Regions from separate parts of the Kribbella sp. NPDC055071 genome, predicted to be linked through region 2. Evidence: riboswitches for the same ligand, from Rfam matches in the RefSeq annotation. Region 2 holds a riboswitch; each other region holds the start of a gene.

What was found. Region 2 has a riboswitch for cobalamin ahead of cobN (cobaltochelatase subunit CobN). Riboswitches for the same ligand answer to the same signal wherever they lie in the genome.
Region 1: it holds a riboswitch for cobalamin, as region 2 does, so the genes downstream of both, ACWF4Z_RS15580 (ABC transporter substrate-binding protein) here and cobN (cobaltochelatase subunit CobN) in region 2, are expected to answer to the same signal.
Region 3: it holds a riboswitch for cobalamin, as region 2 does, so the genes downstream of both, ACWF4Z_RS01940 (CbtB domain-containing protein) here and cobN (cobaltochelatase subunit CobN) in region 2, are expected to answer to the same signal.

Annotation. Positions count from the first base shown of each region.
Region 1 covers NZ_JBSGUS010000008.1:106,186-112,126, forward strand. Annotated here, with positions in the region: gene pdxR (MocR-like pyridoxine biosynthesis transcription factor PdxR) at 1-755, shown strand, start outside; gene ACWF4Z_RS15565 (ABC transporter ATP-binding protein) at 962-1,747, opposite strand; gene ACWF4Z_RS15570 (FecCD family ABC transporter permease) at 1,750-2,772, opposite strand; gene ACWF4Z_RS15575 (FecCD family ABC transporter permease) at 2,769-3,758, opposite strand; gene ACWF4Z_RS15580 (ABC transporter substrate-binding protein) at 3,755-4,777, opposite strand; cobalamin riboswitch at 4,807-4,990, opposite strand; gene ACWF4Z_RS15585 (hypothetical protein) at 5,021-5,941, opposite strand, start outside.
Region 2 covers NZ_JBSGUS010000005.1:350,329-356,269, reverse strand. Annotated here, with positions in the region: gene surE (5'/3'-nucleotidase SurE) at 82-846, opposite strand; gene cobN (cobaltochelatase subunit CobN) at 859-4,569, opposite strand; cobalamin riboswitch at 4,606-4,742, opposite strand; partial or broken gene ACWF4Z_RS12005 (SRPBCC domain-containing protein) at 4,865-5,203, opposite strand; gene ACWF4Z_RS12000 (DUF3500 domain-containing protein) at 5,279-5,941, opposite strand, start outside.
Region 3 covers NZ_JBSGUS010000001.1:403,043-408,983, forward strand. Annotated here, with positions in the region: gene ACWF4Z_RS01930 (hypothetical protein) at 1-3,802, shown strand, start outside; gene ACWF4Z_RS01935 (beta-class carbonic anhydrase) at 3,804-4,298, opposite strand; cobalamin riboswitch at 4,415-4,561, shown strand; gene ACWF4Z_RS01940 (CbtB domain-containing protein) at 4,602-4,817, shown strand; gene ACWF4Z_RS01945 (CbtA family protein) at 4,817-5,677, shown strand; gene ACWF4Z_RS01950 ((2Fe-2S)-binding protein) at 5,674-5,941, shown strand, end outside.

The sequences.
Region 1 (5,941 bases), on a different contig from region 2:
CCACGATCCCGATCCCAGTCGACACCAACGGCCTCAGCGTCGACCGACTCCGCGAATCCGGCGCCACCTGCGTCATGGTCACCCCAGCCCACCATTTCCCAACCGGCGTAGTACTAGAAGGAGAACGCCGTCGAGACCTGATCCAGTGGGCAGCCGAAGGCGGCCTGATCCTTGAGGACGACTACGACGCCGAGCACCGCTACGACCGTCCGCCGGTCCCAGCACTCCATGCCATGCTCGCCGACCAGGTCATCTACGCCGGCAGCGTCTCGAAACTCCTCGCCCCATCGCTCCGAATCGGTTGGATGCTCCCGCCCCCGGCGTACCAGCAGGAGTTCGTCGCGCTCAAACGCCTCGCCGACCTCGGCAACGCCGCCCTCCCCCAACTCACCCTCGCCCACCTGATGGAGTCAGGCGAACTCGAACGCCAACTGCGCTTCCTCCGCCGCCGCCACCGAACCCGCCGCGACGCCATGGTCGACGCCATCCACAACTACTTGCCCACAGCAACCATCCACGGCGCGGCCGCAGGTCTCCACCTCACCATCACCTTCGACGACAACACGAGCGACGTCGAACTCTCCGCGGCCGCCCTCCAGAAGGGCGTCAAGACCCACCCGCTCTCCTGGCATTGCCAGCTCCCGTACGCCCCCGGTCTGGTCCTGGGCTACGCCGCCCGCACCCCCACCGAGATCACCGAAGCCATCGCCACCATCGCCGGGTGTGGGCATCGAGTCGTGGATCGGGGTTGGTGACACGCCGCACCATCGCATCCGGATTCACGACTCGACGAACCCGGCCCGAACCCATACGCACGACTCGACACCGACCGGACCGACGTGGTGGGTGGGCCCATGAAATCAGGGGTTCCTGACCCGCATCCAGGGGCCGCAACCCCCTATTTCAGGGGTCTACCCATGAAATAGGCCGAGCTCGGTGACCGTTCTTGCCGAAGCACTGGTCAGGTACGACGAGGACGCGGGATCACCAGCGGAGTCCCGGTCAACGGGTCCGGGATCACCTCACAAGCAAGCCCGAACACCTCTGACACCACCTCTGCGGTGATCACCTCATCGGGCGACCCCACTGCGACCACCTCTCCGTCCTTCAACGCGATCAGGTGGTCGGCATACCGAGCGGCCAGATTCAGATCATGCAGTACGAGCACAACCGTCTTGCCACGCTCACGATTCACATCCTGCACGAGGTCCAGGATCTCCAACTGATGCGCGAGATCGAGGAACGTCGTGGGCTCGTCGAGCAGCATCGTCTCCGCATCCTGAGCCAGCGCGAGCGCGATCCACACCCGCTGCCGCTGCCCACCGGACAGCTCGTCCAGCGGCCGATCGGACAAGTCGGCAACGCCAGTCGACGCGAGCGCCGCGGTCACCACCCGCTCGTCCTCCTCCGACCATTGCCGGAACCACTTCTGATGCGGATGCCGTCCACGCCCCACGAGATCGGACACCGTGATCCCGTCCGGCGCAATCGGCTGCTGCGGCAGCATCCCCAGCTTCCGCGCCAGCCGCGATCCACTCAGCTTCGCCAGATCCACATCGTCCAGATAAACGGTCCCACCGCGAGGCGTGAGCAGCCGAGCCAGCCCGCGCAACAACGTCGACTTGCCGGACGCGTTCGCGCCGACGATCACCGTGATCCGCTCCGCCGGGATGGTCGTCGACAATCGCCGTACGACGGGAGTCCCGTCGTACGCGAGGGTCAGGTCATCGGTGCGTAGGACGGTCATCATCAGCCTCCTCGGCCGACGCGGTTGGCGCGGGCCATCAGGATCAGCAGGTACGGCGCACCGAGGAACGCGGTGACGACGCCGACGGGCAGTGCGGTCGGCGCGAAGATCTCGCGCGCGACCAGGTCCGAACCAACCACCAGCAACGCTCCGATCGCCCCGGCCGCGAGTAGTCCTGCCACCCGCTCGGCAACCAGCCGACGCGCGAGTTGCGGTGCCACCAACGCGACGAAGCCGATCGGCCCCGCCGCAGCAGTGGCGAACGCGGCAAGCACCACCCCGACCGCGATCAATACCCCACGCGAGACCTCGACCCGACCCGCGAGCGTCCGCGCCAAGTCGTCCCCGAGCTCGAGCAGCCGAAGCTGGCGTGCGGCAGCCAAGGCCATCGGCAGCGCCACGACCAGCGTCGCGCCGATCAGGACGACCTGCGCCCATGATCGACCGGCCAAGCTCCCGGCCAGCCACATCGACGCACTCTTCGCGGTGTAGATGTCCGCCAGTGTCAGCAGGTACGCCGTCAACGATCCGATGATCGCGGTCACACCGACTCCGACCAGGACCAGCCGGTACCCGGAGATCCCGTTGCGATAGGCAAGCAGATACACAGCGATTGCCGACAGCAACGACCCGGTCAACGCGCCGGCCGGGATCCACCCGCTGCCGAGGACCGTGATCATCAGCACGGCGGCCAACGCCGCGCCCGCGTTGACTCCGATCAGGTCCGGGCTGACCAGGGGGTTGCGGGCCAGCCGCTGGAAGATCGCGCCCGAAATCGCGAACGCCGTACCGACGCCGATCGCGACCAGGACCCGTGGCAAGCGGTTGTTCACGACCACGTCGTGCGTGATCAACGAACCCTGCCCGGCCAGGGTTTCCAGGACGGAGGAGAGCGGGATCTTGTAGTCGCCGAGAGTCAACGACACCGCGCCGATGATCAAGGTCAGCAGCCACGCGACCACGGAGATCACGACGCTGCCGGAATCCACCCGCGTGGAGATGGGTCCGACTCTGATCGTCTTCACAGGTCGGCGGTCCTTCGGCGGCGCACCAACGCGATGAAGAGCGGCGCTCCGATCAATGCGGTGACGATCCCGACCTGCAGCTCGGCGGGCCGGACGACCAACCGTCCGAGGACGTCGGCGAGCAGCAGTACGGCGGGCGCCAGCACCATCGACCACGGCAGGATCCAGCGGTAGTCCGTGCCGACGATCGTCCGGGCGACATGCGGTACGGCGAGGCCGAGAAATGCGATCGGTCCGGCGACAGCGGTCGCCGTACCGGCCAGAACGACGACGGCAAGGCCGGCGAGCACCCGCACGAGCATGATCCGCGTTCCGAGCGTCCGCGCCAGCTCGTCGCCCAGCGCAAGCTGGTTGAGCGAGCGCCCGAGCACGAGCGCCAGAACGGTGCCCACGGCAATGAACGGAACCGCCTGGCCGACGATTCCCTGATCGGCCAACGTCAGCGACCCGACCACCCAGAACCGGAACTCGTTCAACGTCGACAGATCGAGCAGGGTGACCGCAGACGTCACCGACCCGAGCAACGCCGAGATCGCGGCGCCGGCCAACGCAAGCTTGACCGGTGTCGCCCCACCCCGACCGATCGCGCCGACGAGGTAGACGACCACTGTCGCCACCAACGCCCCGCCCATCGCGAACCAGACGTACCCGGTCAGGCTGGTCACCCCGAACAGCCCGATCGCGGCCACCACGGCCAGCGCAGCGCCCGCGTTCACGCCGAGGATCCCCGGGTCGGCCAGCGGGTTCCGGGTCACGCCCTGCATCAGCCCACCCGACAGCCCGAGGGCAACGCCGACCAGCAGGCCGGACAGGGTCCGCGGCAGCCGTAGGTACCTGATCACCCGATCGGAATCACTGCCGCTGAAGTCCGCCATCGCCAGGTACACGTCGTGCGGCGCGAACAACTGATTGCCGACAATCAGCGACAAGAGCACCGCAAGTCCCAGCACGACACAGCAGACCAGCAGCCCGGCCGCACGTTTCACTTGACCAGGTCGGGGTGGATGAGCTGCGCGATGTTCTCGGTGCTGTAGGCGCCGCGAACGCCGGCCGAGTGATTGGCGAACAGCCACGGAATCACGCGATGATTGCGGACCGCCTTCAGGTTCGCGTACGCCGGGTTCGCCAGCAGCTTGTCCACATCCGCCTGCGACGAGGCCGGCGTGAGCCCGGCATCACAGCAACCGCTGATCAGCACGTAGTCGGGGTCGCGCTTGATGAACTCCTCGACGCTGATCTTCACGTTCCGCTTGGACGTGAGGTCGGCGAACGCGTTCGTCCCACCCGCCTGCCGGATCAGGACGGTACCGAAGTCGGGACCACCGGACACTGTCATCCCGCCGCCCTCCAGCCCGGGCCGCAGAATCGCGACCGTCGGCCGATCGGCACCCTTCACCTTCTCCGCCACGGCAGCGATCCGCCGCTGCTGGTCGGCGATCACGGCTTCCGCCTTGTCCTCGACGTCGAAGATCCGGCCGAGATCACGCAGATCGGCGTACACGTTGTCCATCGAGACCGTCGCGGGGTCGATCGCCTCGTCGCCCTTGCCATCCGCGGTCGGGCAGAGCGGACTGAAGATCCACGTCCGCACCCCGAGCTCGCTCAGGCTCTTGCGACTGCCGAAGCTCGAATCGCTGCCGGCGGAACTGAAGACGTCGTTGAACCCGGACAACACGAAGTCCGGATCCAGGCTGAGCAACTGCTCGCGGCTCGGCAGGTTCTTGTAGTACTTCGCCTCGGCCTGGGCCGCCGTGTACTCCGGCAGGACCTTGGCATCCAGGTACGCCGTCCCCACGAGCCGATCCGAGATCCCGAGCGCATGCGCCAGCTCGATGGCTGGCTGGTACGCCGCGAACACCCGCTTCGGTGGACCGTCGACGGTGACGTCGATCCCGCAGTTCTTCACGGTGATCGCGCCGGGACCGTTCTCCGCGGTCGCGGCCGGACCACAGGCCGACAGCAAGGACAGGGACAGGACAACAGCGACAACGCGCACAACGGCCATGACGGACCGCTCCTCCAGCACCTCGTGGACGGGTCTGACGCGCCGTGGCCGGTCTCCTGGCTGACGGGTACAGCATCCACCGGTCTGACCTTCCCAGCCGCACGCGGCCAGTGGTCTCCTCAACGGAACGACAGGCGGAAATCCCGATCACAGTGGCGAGGGCCGCTCCGGTATCTCACCGGCTTCCCGAGCACCACGACGCCGCCACAGTAACATCCGCGATTCGATCGCAGGTACGGCTGCTCAGCGGGTGTAGAGCGGAGCCATCGCGAGCGCGAACGACGTCATCAGGTCCACATCGACCGCGCGGGCCGGGAGCGGGACCAGCTCGATCAGCTTGTCGTCGCCGACCCGGATCGTGGTGCGGCCGGTGGCGATGTCGACGTACCCCTCGTCACCCAGCGGGATCGGCTGGGAGGTCTTGGCGGCGCGGATCGGCGCCATCAGCGCTTCCGCCTTCCGGGTACGTCGTACCGAGGTCGACAGCACGCTGTCCGCGGTGACCCACCCGCAGACCAGGTCACCGGGCCGGCTCTCGCCGTCACGGCGAGCTGTCGCCGGAGCGCCCATCACCTTCTCGGCGAGGGACGACCCACGCTCGCAATCCGACTGCAGGATGTCCGGCCGCGGGTCGGGCAAGCCGGGCGCCTGCTTGGCGACGTCCTGACCCAGTACGACGTACTTCGCCAGCGTCGCCTGCGGTCCGATGACCCGGTACAAGCGCCCTTGCAGCAGGAACACCACGAACGTGCTCGTCCCGTATCCGGCCTCGCCCACGAGCGCAGGCTTGGCCGGCTCAGCCTTCGTGGCCGTGTAGGCCTTCAGGGTTGAGGTGAGTGTCGATTTGGTTGCCGGGAGCACCGAAGTCTCGACCTTGAGGACCGGGCCACCGGCCTTGGTGCTGAGCGCGAGCTGACAGACGTCGTACGTCGGCAACCCGAAGTCGGCCGGAAGCTGCGCGGGCTCGATCTGCACCGTCGCAACGGCGAGCGTCGACTGCACGAGCGTCGGGTCCATCCGCACACACAACGTGTCGGCGACCTTCGACCCGCTGGGGGTCTCCGAGGGCGTGGCCGACGGCGTTGGCGTGGGGATGTCCGACGGTGTCTGCGAGCTCACCGAGACGAGCGGCGGCACGTTGGGAGCGTTCTCCTGACCGGGGCC
Region 2 (5,941 bases):
GTTCACACCGGCCGATCACCTGGGCCGGACGGGGTTCCAGAGGTAGGTGTCGTAGCTGGAGGGCCGCGGCGCCGACGAGCTTCACGACAAGCGTTTGGCGAGGGCGATGGCTGCGGTGTCGTCCTTGATCTCGCGGATGCCGACGATCGGGGTGACGGTCACGAAGCCGGCGGCGAGCAGGGCCTCGTCGGAGCCTGCGACCGGGTCGGGATGCGGGGCTGTCAGCTCGATCATCGGATCTCCGTTGCGGGCGGTGGTGCCGACCAGGCGGGAGCGTTTGATCGGGGCCAGGGTCGCGTGGCGGACGCCGGCGAGCTGGTCGAGCGGCCGGTCGGGGACGTTGATGGTGAGGGTGGTGCCGGCGGGCTCGGTGACGATCCAGGCGAGCGCCTCGGCCGTGATGGTCGCGGCGGTCTGCCAGTGGGCCGGGCGCTCGGAGTCCATGCTGACGGCAACGGCTGACAGGCCTTGCCCGGCCGCGGTCAGCGCGGCGGCCACGGTGCCGGAGTGGAAGATCGGTACGCCGAGGTTGCTGCCCCGATTGATACCCGACAGGACCAGATCCGGTGCCCGCCCGAACGCGCCCACGGACGCCAGCGTGACCGCGAGGGCCGGCGTACCTTCGATGCCGATGTAGGTGACCCCGCCCTCTTCCTCGGTCGCGGTCCGGATCGGCCGCCCGACCATCCCGGCGCGGGCCGAGCCGACGCCGCTCTCGTCCAGGAGCGGCGCGAGCACGAGGACGTCGTACCCGAGCTCGGCGATCGCGGGAGCGAGCGCGCGGATCCCCGGCGCCTGGTAGCCGTCGTCGTTGGTGATCAGGACTCTCAGCTGCTCAGGCGCCATACCTCCACCCAATCAGCCGCGGTCCTCGATGTCACCTTCCGTCTCAAGTACCGCCGTTCGTAGCGTCTCGAGCGCCTCCGGTGACGGCTCCGCCCACAAACCACGTTGCGCCGCCTCGAGCAGCCGCTCGGCGATGCCATGCCGCGCCCACGGGTTGGACTTGCGGAAGAACTCCGCCATTTCCGGGTTCGCGACGTACTCCGTTGTCAGCGTCTCGTACATCCAATCGTCGACCACGCCGGCGGTCGCGTCGTACCCGAACAGGTAGTCCACGGTCGCGGCCATCTCGAACGCACCCTTGTACCCGTGCCGCCGCATCGCCGCCATCCACCGCGGATTCACGACGCGCGCCCGGAAGACCCGCTTCGTCTCCTCCTCCAGCGTCCGGGTCCGAACCTGCGCCGGTACGGCGGAATCCCCGACATACGCCTTCGGGTTCGCACCGGTGAGGTGGCGGACCATCGCGATCATGCCGCCGTGGTACTGGAAGTAGTCGTCGGAGTCCATGATGTCGTGCTCGCGGGTGTCCGCGTTCTTCGCCGCGACCTGGATCCGGGCGTACGCGCGTTCCATCGAGCCGCGGGCCTCCGCGCCGTCGAGGTCCTTGCCGTACGCGTACCCACCCCAGACCGCGTAGACCTCGGCCAGCTCGGCGTCGGTGCGCCAGTTCCGCGCGTCCACGAGCGGTAGCAGTCCAGCTCCGTACGACCCGGGTTTCGACCCGAACACCCGCGCGGTCGCCGACCGCAGGTCATTGCCTTCAGCAACATCCGCGTCCACGTGCGCGCGCAGGAAGTTGTCCGTGGCCGGCTCGTCGAGGGCGGCGACCGTACGCACGGCCTCGTCCAGCAACGCCACTACGTGCGGGAAGGCGTCCCGGAAGAACCCGGAGATCCGGATCGTCACGTCGATCCGGGGCCGGCCCAGCTCGGACAGACCGACCACCTCGAACCCGGTGACCCGGCGCGATGCCTCGTCCCAGACCGGGCGGCAGCCGAACAGCCACAGCACCTCGGCCAGGTCGTCGCCCTGCGTCCGCATCGCCGACGTACCCCAGATGGTCAGACCGACCGAACGCGGCCACTCCCCCGTCTCGGCCTGGTGCCGGGCGAGCAGCGAGTCGGCCAGCGCAACCCCGACATCCCAGGCGTTGCGGCTCGGGATCGCCTTCGGGTCGACCGCGTAGAAGTTGCGGCCGGTCGGCAGCACGTTGACCAGCCCGCGCGTCGGCGACCCGGACGGCCCGGCTTCGACGAAGCGACCGTCCAGGGCTCGCAGGACGTTCCCCAACTCATCGGGGGTCCGCGCGAGCCGGGGCACGACCTCGGTCGCCGCGAAGGTCAGCGACGCCTCGACCTCCGACGATTCCCGAGCCAGCACCTCGTCCACCACGACCGGAACCTTCGCCGCGTCCCAGCCGAGCGTCTCCATCCCGAGAACCAGCTTCCGCGCGACCGCCTCGAGCAGGTCGACCCCGTCGGCGCCACTGACCGCAGGCAGGTCGGCGAGCGTCGCCAGGTCGGCCAGGTCGGCGGCAACCCCCGGATTGGCCAACAGTTCCGCCTCGTCCACCCCGAACGTGTTCCCGAGCGCCGTCCGCAGCCCAGGGATGGAGTACGAACCACCCCAGAGCTGACGAGCCCGCAGTACGGCGAGGACCAGGTTCACCCGCGCCTCACCGGTCGGCGCACCGCCGAGGATGTGCAACCCGTCGCGGATCTGCACGTCCTTGATCTCGCACAGATACCCGTCCAGGTGCAGGACGAACTCGTCGAACTCCTCGTCGTCCGGCTTCTCGGACGTGTGCAGATCGTGGTGCAACTGGGCTGCCTGGATCAGTGTCCAGATCTGCGCCCGCAGCGTCGGGACCTTCTCCGGGTCCAAGGCCGACACCGTCGCGTACTCGTCTAGCAAGTACTCGAGCTTGGCCATGTCGCCGTACGTCTCGGCCCGTGCCATCGGCGGGACGAGGTGATCGACGACGGTCGCGTGCACGCGCCGCTTCGCCTGCGTCCCCTCGCCGGGATCGTTGACGATGAACGGGTAGATCATCGGCAGGTTGCCGAGGACGGCATCCGGGGCACTGTCGGCCGCGAGCCCGATTCCCTTGCCTGGCAGCCATTCGAGCGTGCCGTGCTTCCCGAGGTGTACGACGGCGTGCGCGCCGAAACCGCCGTCCTGCTCGGAAGCCTCGAGCCAGCGGTAGGCCGCCAGGTAGTGATGCGACGGGGCCATGTCCGGATCGTGGTAGATCGCGACCGGGTTCTCACCGAAACCACGCGGCGGCTGGATCATCAGTACGACGTTCCCGAAACGCAAGGCCGCCAGGGCGATGGCTCCGGTGGGATCGACGTACAGCGAGCCAGGCGGCTCACCCCAGGCCTCGATCATTGCCGTCCGCAACGACTCAGGCGTCTCGCCGAGCCAGCGCGCGTACGTCGACAGCGGCACCTTCGCGACCGCGTTCTCCAACTGCTCGTCGGTCAGCCAGTCGACGTCGTGTCCGCCGGTCGCGATCAGCCGGTGGATCAGACCGTCGGCGCCCTCGGCACCTTGCAGCTCACTCAGGTCGAGCCCGCCGAGGTCGTACCCGGCCTGCTCCAACTGCCCGAGCAGGACCACGGCCGAGGCCGGAGTGTCCAGCCCGACCGCGTTCCCGATCCGGGCGTGCTTGGTCGGGTACGACGACAACATCAGCGCGAGCCGCTTCTCCGCCGCCGGGACGTGCCGCAGCCGGGCATGCGCGACCGCGATCCCGGCCAGCCGCGCGCATCGTTCGGGATCCGGCGCATAGCGGGCCAGGCCGTCGGCGTCGTACGACTTGAACGAGAACGGGATCGTGATCAGCCGACCGTCGAACTCCGGGATCGCGACCTGCGTCGCCGCGTCCATCGGACTCAGCGCAGCGTCGCTCTCCAACCACTGATCGCGGGTCGAGGTCAGCGCGAGGCCCTGGAGCAGCGGAATGTCGAGCGAGGCCAGCGCGCCGGCGTCCCATGCGTCGTCAGCACCGCCGGCGCTCGCGGTGGCCGCGACGGATCCACCGGCGGCGAGCAGTGTCGTGACCAGGACGTCGCAGCGACGCAGCAGGTCGAACAAGTCGGCGTTGTCGGCACTAGCCGGATCCAGGCCGCGCAGAGTCCCGCAGTACACGGGCAGGGGCTGTGCTCCGGCCGCCTCGACCGCGGCCGCGAGCGCGTCGACGAACGCGGTGTTGCCGGAGATCTCGTGCGCGCGGTAGTAGACGATCCCCACGACCGGCCGGTCGTCCTCGACGTACGTCCCGCGCACGCCGTACGCCGGGAGCGCGCGCGGCGGATCGAATTCGTCGCCGGTCAGGAGCAGCGTGTCGCGGAGGAATCCGGCCAGGTTGCGCAGGTTGTCGGCGCCGCCCTCGCGGAGATAGGCCAATGCCTCGGTCACTGCACCCGCGGGCACGGTCGACAGCGACATCAGCTCGGCATCCGGGGCGGCCTCACCGCTCACCACGACGGCCGGCTTGCCGGACGCGACGACCGCGTCGAGGCCGTCCTCCCATGCCCGCCGTCCGCCGAGCAGCCGGACCACCACGATGTCTGCGGCGTTCAGCAGTGGAGTGAGCTCGGCGAGGTCGAGCCGCGCCGGGTTGGCCACAGCCCACCCGGCGTCCGCCGCGGCAGCAGCCAGCAGATCGGTATCGGCGGTCGACAGCAGCAGAAGGTTGGCCAAGGAGTTGGCAGGCATGCGCTACCGGTCCTTCCTCGGGGTATCCACGCCCCGTCCGGAGGTACGACGGCGGCAGTTCCTGACTCCCCCACGCCCACTCCGAGCGCCGAGGTCACAGTGGCGGGACCGTCCCGGACTCACACCGGGTTCCTACACATGCCGTCGATGACCCCGCCGACTCTAGCTGGGCGGAGTACTGGGCGTGCAGGGCGCTCCACGTATCACGGTCCGCGGAGGGCTCGGTGTCGGCGGCGACGGCGGCCAGCGTGTCGAGGTGGAAGTGCCATCCCGCGCCGAACTCCGCGATGGAGTCCTGCTTGACGACGCGGCTGTGCGTGAGGACCAGCCGGGTGCCGTCCTCCACGGGCGTGAGCTCGAGCCGTACGACGCTGTCCGTCGGCTGGGTCGGTCCGCCGTTCCACTCGAACTCGGCGACGTGAGTGGGCTCCCAGACCAGGACCTCACCCGTGATCGGGTACTGCGGGTTGTCATGGAAGACCAGGCTCACCCGCCGCGGACCGATCTCCCCGTCCGCGATCCACCGGCTGAGCCCCTCCTTGGTGGTCAGGTACGCCCAGAGCGTCTCCGCACTCACCGGATACACGCGCTCCAACCGGACGGCACCGGTTGTGATCGTTCCCAGCTCGTTCATGGCTGCCTCCTGTCGGATCATCTCGACAGGAGTGTGTCAGCAGCCACTTACTTAAGTCAAGGCTTATAGACGGGGTCAGCGCGGCATGGCGTAGTGGGCGGCCAGGAGGTCGGTGCCCCAGTCGTTGCGGAGGTCTCGCCAGACGGAGTGGATGTGGTTGGCGTCGTCCTGGGTGTTGTCGTACTCGGCCAGGAAGGTCGGGCCCGCGATCGAGTAGTAGTGGCGGTTGCCGATGCCAGGCTCGGTCGCGCCGGCCCAGGCGAAGGTGAGTCGCTCGATGCCGTGGTCGGTGATGTCCTGCCAGGTCTGCAACCCGATGGGTCCGGCCGCGCGTCCGACGTACTGGCCGATGAGGAGGCTGAGCAACTGCCGCTGCTCCGGGGTCATGTCGCCGTACGCGAGACCCTGGTACAGCAGGTTGGCGTCGGCGACAGGGTCGTGCCGGGTCAGGATGTCGTCGGGCGCGTCCGGCGAGACAATCGCGACCGCTTGCTGATCCGGCGCGAGTGCGTGCAGGAGCTCGAAGCCGAGATCCTGCTCGGCCGCGAGGAAACGCCGTCCGGCCTGCGGTCCGGACCGCACCTCCGCCGGATTCGACCCGAGGAACTGCGGGGTGAACGCGATCGCCCCGTCGACGAGCGTCACATGCAACCCGAGGTGGTGACCGTTCAGCCGCCAGGCCCACGGCTCCGTGCCGGCCGGATCACCGAGCACCCGGAGGAAGTACCGGTCGCCGAC
Region 3 (5,941 bases), on a different contig from region 2:
TCGGCAGATTCGGGCCTACGGGTCGCCGGCGGCTCGGTCTGCTGGGTTCGAGGAGCTTGCCTCGCTCATCGTGAAGGACGGTATTCCTGGGCTGATCGATTGGCCTGACGGCGTTACGTTTCAGCGGTTCGGGAATCCTGACGGTGGGCGCGAGGGTAGTGGGATCCTGCCGGGTGGTGACGTGTGGGCTTGGCAGGCGAAGTACCTGTTCGCGTTGGGGGACAGCGAGCTTGCGCAGGTGGACGGCTCGGTTCGTCGTGCGCTGGCAACCGAACCTCGATTGACGCGGTACTTCGTCGTGCTTCCGTACGACCGGCCGGCCGGCGACACCCGGCGTCGTGGCCGTCCGGTGAAGTCGGCGTACACGAAATGGCTTGAGAAGAAGGCCGTCTGGGAGGCCGATCGGAACGTCGAGATCGTCTACGTCGGCGCGAGCGAGCTGCTGACCGAGCTGACCAGGGTGGCGAACGCCGGGCGGATTCGGTACTGGTTCGGCGCCTCGGTGCTCGCACTGAACGAGCAGCGGGATCGGCTCGCGGATGTCGTGAACAAGGTCGGTCGCCGGTACACGCCGCAGCTGCATGTCGAGGTGGAGGCGGTCCGGGCCCTGGACGCGCTGGGCCGATCCGAGTCGTATGTGCGCCGCATCCAGGTCGTGCTGGCGGCGCTCCGGCGTACCCGCGGGGCGCCGCGGGATGATTGCCGCAGGCAACTGATCGCGGCCGAGGTCGCGCTCGACGGCTTCCTGGCCGCAGCGCGAGGAGTCGGGCGGTTGCCGCGGATCTCGGATGAGCTCGAGGGCGCGGAGGCGGCGCTCGAGGTCGCCTTGCCGACCTCGGTGAGTCTGGTCAGGTCAGACGCGATCCGGAGTGCGCTGACGCTGGTCCGCAGTACGGATACGGCCGCCGCCGATCGGGGTCTGCTCCTGATGACCGGACGGGCCGGGGTCGGGAAGACCCACCTCTTCTGCGACGTCGCAGTACGCCGGATCGAGGCCGGTCGTCCGACGATCGTGCTTCTGGGACAGGACTTCGACGACACGACGCTGCTCCCGCAGGTCGGGAGACTCGCGGGCATCGGCGGCTCGCTCGACGACGTACTCGGCGTTCTGGATGCTGCCGGCGAAGCTGCTGGATATCCGGCCATGCTGCTGATCGACGCGATCAACGAAAGTGCTCGGGCCGATCGATGGGCCGATGAGCTGCGCGTCCTGGCGGGTGCGGTCGATCGGCATCCGAACGTCGTACTCGCGGTCTCGTGCCGGACCGAGTTCGTCGCGGCGGTGGTGGGGGAGACCGAGCTGCCGCAGGTCGAGCACGTGGGCTTCGCGGAGTCGACTGCCGAGGCGGTCGACCGGTACACGACCGAGTACGGGCTCCAACGGGTCACCCTCCCGGTCCTGGATCCTGAGTTCGGCAATCCGCTGTTTCTGAAGCTGGCCTGCGAGGGGCTGAGCACGCTCGGACCCGACCGCTACAGCTTGGGTAAGGCCGGGCTCACGACGGTTTGCGATGCGTTCCTCGAGGCAGTGAACGAACGGCTGGCCCGACCGGGGCGCTGCGACTACGACAAGGCGTCGCGCTTGGTGCAATCCGTCGTACGCCGGCTTGCGCAGCTCGGTCCTGGACCGTACGAACGGGCGGACGTTGTCGAGATAACCTCCACCGCGTTACCGAATCGCCCGTGGTCGCAGAGTTTGTTCGTCGGTTTGCTGCGTGAAGGCGTGCTGCTCGAGACGCATGCGGACAAGGTCGTCTTCAGCTACCAACGGCTGGGCGATGTGCAGCGGGCGATGTTGTTGGCGGAGTCGACCGACCTGGCGGGCTGGTATCGAGCGCTGGATTCCACGACCAGTTGGCGGGAGAACGGCGTACTCGGGGCGCTTGGCGTGATTCTGCCGGAAACGCGCGGCATCGAGATTGTCGACCTGTTCGGGGACGGGTCGGTTGATCGGCAGATCGTCGACGCGTTCCTCGAGAGCCTGACGCTGCGGTCGGCGGAGCACACGACCGCCAGGACTGCATCGCTGGTCGAGGAGTTGCTGGGCTCGGCAGACGTGTGGCTTGCGCTGGTTCGGGTTGCCTGTGTTCCCGGTCATGCGGTGAACGCCGAGTTTCTCCATCGGGTCCTGTCGGATCTAGCACTTCCGGATCGCGATCGGTCCTGGTCCGAGTGGCTTGTGGACGACGGCTCGGACCAGGTCGTCAGGGTGTTGCTCGACTGGGCCTGGCCCGACGTACGGGAGTCTGAGCACAGGCCCGACGACGTGGCCGGGCTGGCCGCGCTGGTGATCGGATGGTTGCTCACGTCAACGGTCCGCGGGCTCCGCGACCGGGCTACCAAGGCGCTTGTGTCTCTGGGCGAACGGAATCCCCGCGCGGTGGCCGATGCGGTCCGGAGGTTCCGCGGGTGCAACGATCCGTACGTCGTCGAGCGGCTGGCCGGTGCTGTTTGTGCGATCGCGCTGCGAGCTGAGTCGGCCGAGGTGATCACGACAGTTGCTGACAGCGCGGCGGAGCTGGTCGCGGACGGGGTGCCGGTGCACCTGATGACCCGCGACTATTTGTGGCGTACCGCCGGCGCTGCTCGGCTGCGTGGATGGTCCGGCCCGGACTGGCAACCGCCGTACGGCGCTGTATGGCCAGTCGATGAGCTCGGTGAGCCGCCGGGCGATCCCTACTCGTCGGTCGGGGATTCGTTGGAATCGGGCGACTTCGGCCGTCACATCCTGGAACCGGCCTTGGACGAGTTTGCGGTCGACGATCCGGCGAGTCTGGTCGGCGAGGCCGAGCGGTTCATCCTCGCCCGGGTTCTCCAGCTGGGGTGGACACCTGAGCTGTTCGCCGAGCTGGACGGTCATCGGCGCGGCGGAGTCGAGCGGTACGGCAAGAAGTATCAGTGGATCGGCCTGTACGACGTCCTGGCCCGGCTCGCCGACAACCTTCGGCTTCAGGTCCGGTGGGACAACCAAGCGGTTCCGTTCCACTCCGCTGTCGAGGTCATCGGCCGGGACATCGATCCGACCGTGCTGGTCCGTGAGGGTCGGGACGCGCTCGACCAGCCGACCTGGTTCGCGCCAGTCGCGGCCGTCATGGACGGTCTGCCGGATCCGCTGGAGCTGATCAGCCTGACCGGTCCCGATGGGGATCGCTGGCTCTCGCTCGTTCGGTATGACAACTGGACCCAAGAACTGCCGCCTGAGGTCGCCGCGTCCGGCGTACCGGCGGTCAACGTGACGATGCAACTCCGCTCGTATCTCGTCGCCGTCGGGGACATTCCCGCCGTTCGCGCGTGGGCCGAGGGGCAGGACTATGACGGCGGCCGGATGCCTGAGCACACCACCATCGTCAACCGCCTCCTCGCGACCCACCCGGCTTCGCCGGACTGGGACCTCGCCAGCGGCCAGTCCAACGAGCCCTACGAGCTCCCGTTCACCGTCGAACTCCCTTACAGCCACTACACCGGCACCGGAACAACCCGAGACAACACCGACAACGTCTCCGGCTACGTTCCCACTCAACTCCTCTTCAATGTGCTGAACCTGAACCGCGGTCAGGACTTCACCTGGACAGACCCTTCAGGCCCAGCCGTGCTGGACCCAACCGCCGGCATCACCACCGTCGGCGCTCTGGTCATGCGCAGAGAGCTGGCCCAGACCCTGTCCGACGCCGGCTACGCACTCTTGTGGACCGCCCAAGTCACCAGGCGAAACCTCACCGACGACTTCGAGGCCGACAACGCTTCACTGACTACGAGCGCCTCGTACCTCCTCGTCGACGACACCCTCGAAGCGCTTTCCTGAGCTATGCCTTGACCTCGTCGAGGGCTCCGGTGGTGACGTCGTAGATGAAGCCTCGGACCGAGGACTTGTTGGGGATGAACGGGTCGGTCGTGATCCGGCGGATGGACTGGCGGACGTCGGCTTCCAGGTCGGGGAAGGCTTCGGCGGCCCAGTCCGGCTTCTGCCCGACCTCGGATTCGATCGACGCCTTGAACTCGTCGTCGGTGAACGTGAGCATCCCGCAGTCGGTGTGGTGGATCAGGATGATCTCCTGGGTGCCCAGCAGGCGCTGGCTGATGGCCAGGCTGCGGCGTTCGTCGGCGGTGACGACGCCACCGGCGTTCCGGATGACGTGGGCGTCGCCCTCGGACAGGCCCAGGAGACCGTAGGGGTTGAGGCGCGCATCCATGCACGCGAGGACGGCCACGTGCTTGGCCGGGGGGAGTGGCAGGGATCCCTTGTCGAAGCTCTCGGCGTACCGTGCGGCGTTCTCGAGCAACTCGTCTGTGACGCTCATCGGGTCCTCCTGATAGAGAAGTAAGTCGATCAACACGGTAGCTTTTCCGCGCGATGTCGCGGCGGAGTCTCACTGAGTGATCACCTGGAGGTGTGACGCGGTCCGGCGTGTCGCCTGATTGACGTGTCCGGACCGCTTCCGTACTCTCCGGAGGTAGTGACGGCGTGAGGAAGCCGATGAGAATTCGGCACGGTCGCGCCACTGTGTGCCGGTCGCAGCATGCTGCCGGTGAGTCAGATACTTGGCCGTCACGACGCTCCATTGGTTGCGGGACGCACGATCCCCTAGAAGGAGGCTCTGCTCGTGAGCAATCTGTCTGCTCCCACCACGGTGTCGACCCCGGTCGTCGTACCGATCTCGAAGGCTGTGGTGTGGCTGGTCAGCACCGCGGTCCTGGCGCTGCTCGTCTACTACTTCATCGGTGTGGACCAGGGCGCGTACTCGATCTTCGGCAAGGACATGCACATCCACGAGTTCGTCCACGACGGTCGGCACTTCCTCGGCTTCCCCTGCCACTGATGGAAAAGAAACTGATCCTGCGCGGCGTGATCGCCGGCGCAGTGGGCGGGCTGCTCGCGTTCGTGTTCGCGCGGATCTTCGCTGAGCCGCAGATCCAGGCCGCGATCGACTACGAGAGCGGGCGCGACGCTGCCCAAGAGGCACTGGACAAGGCGGCCGGGCTCCCGGTCGAGGCCGCCGGTCCGGAGATCTTCAGCCGTACCCTCCAGGCGAACATCGGCATCGGCGTGGGCATCGTGCTGTTCGGTATCGCCATGGGTGCGCTGTTCGCGGTGGCGTACGCCATTTGCCTGGGCCGGGTCGGGAACCTCCGGCCGCGCACGCTCGCGATGCTGGTCGCGCTGGCCGGGTTCCTCGGGATCTACTTCGTGCCGTTCCTGAAGTATCCGGCCAATCCGCCCTCGATCGGCCACGAGGACACGATCCACGACCGCGGCAACCTGTACCTGGCGATGGTCGCGTGCTCGATTGTGCTGCTGGTCGGCGCGGTGATCCTCGGCAAGTACCTGAAGCCGCGGTTCGGGAACTGGAACGCGACACTCCTCGCCATCGCGGCCTACGCGGTGATCATCGGCGTTCTGATGGCGGTGCTGCCCTCGGTCGGGCACTTGGCCGCGAACGTCGAGGAGTACGGCAAGCACGCCACCGAGACTCCGCTGCCGCTGACCGACCCCAAGGGCACGATCGTCTACCCGGGATTCGATGCGGACAGCCTGTACTCGTTCCGCTTGTACTCGGTCGGCGCCCAGCTCATCCTGTGGGCGGCCATCGGCCTGGTCTTCGGCCCGCTGGCCGACCGCCTGCTCCACCCGGGCTCGCAGCGCTCTGCTGATGAGGCGCAGCCCGTCAGTACCGTATGACCAACACGCCACCGAAGGCCGCGCTGCTGAACCAGCTCGCGGCCCTCGGTCCGTTCTTCGCGATCGAAGAACACGCACCCGGATCGGCGCCGGTCCCGCCTTGGCGAAGCATGATCGAGCTGGTCGACGATCCCGCCGTACTGCAGGACCGCGTCACGGCCACCCGCGAGTACCTCGCTGCCGTGAGCGGTCAGTTGCCTGCGGCAATCGAAGTACGCGTGGCCGCGTCGATCACGCACCTGGGCCTGGTCGCGCGCCTCATCT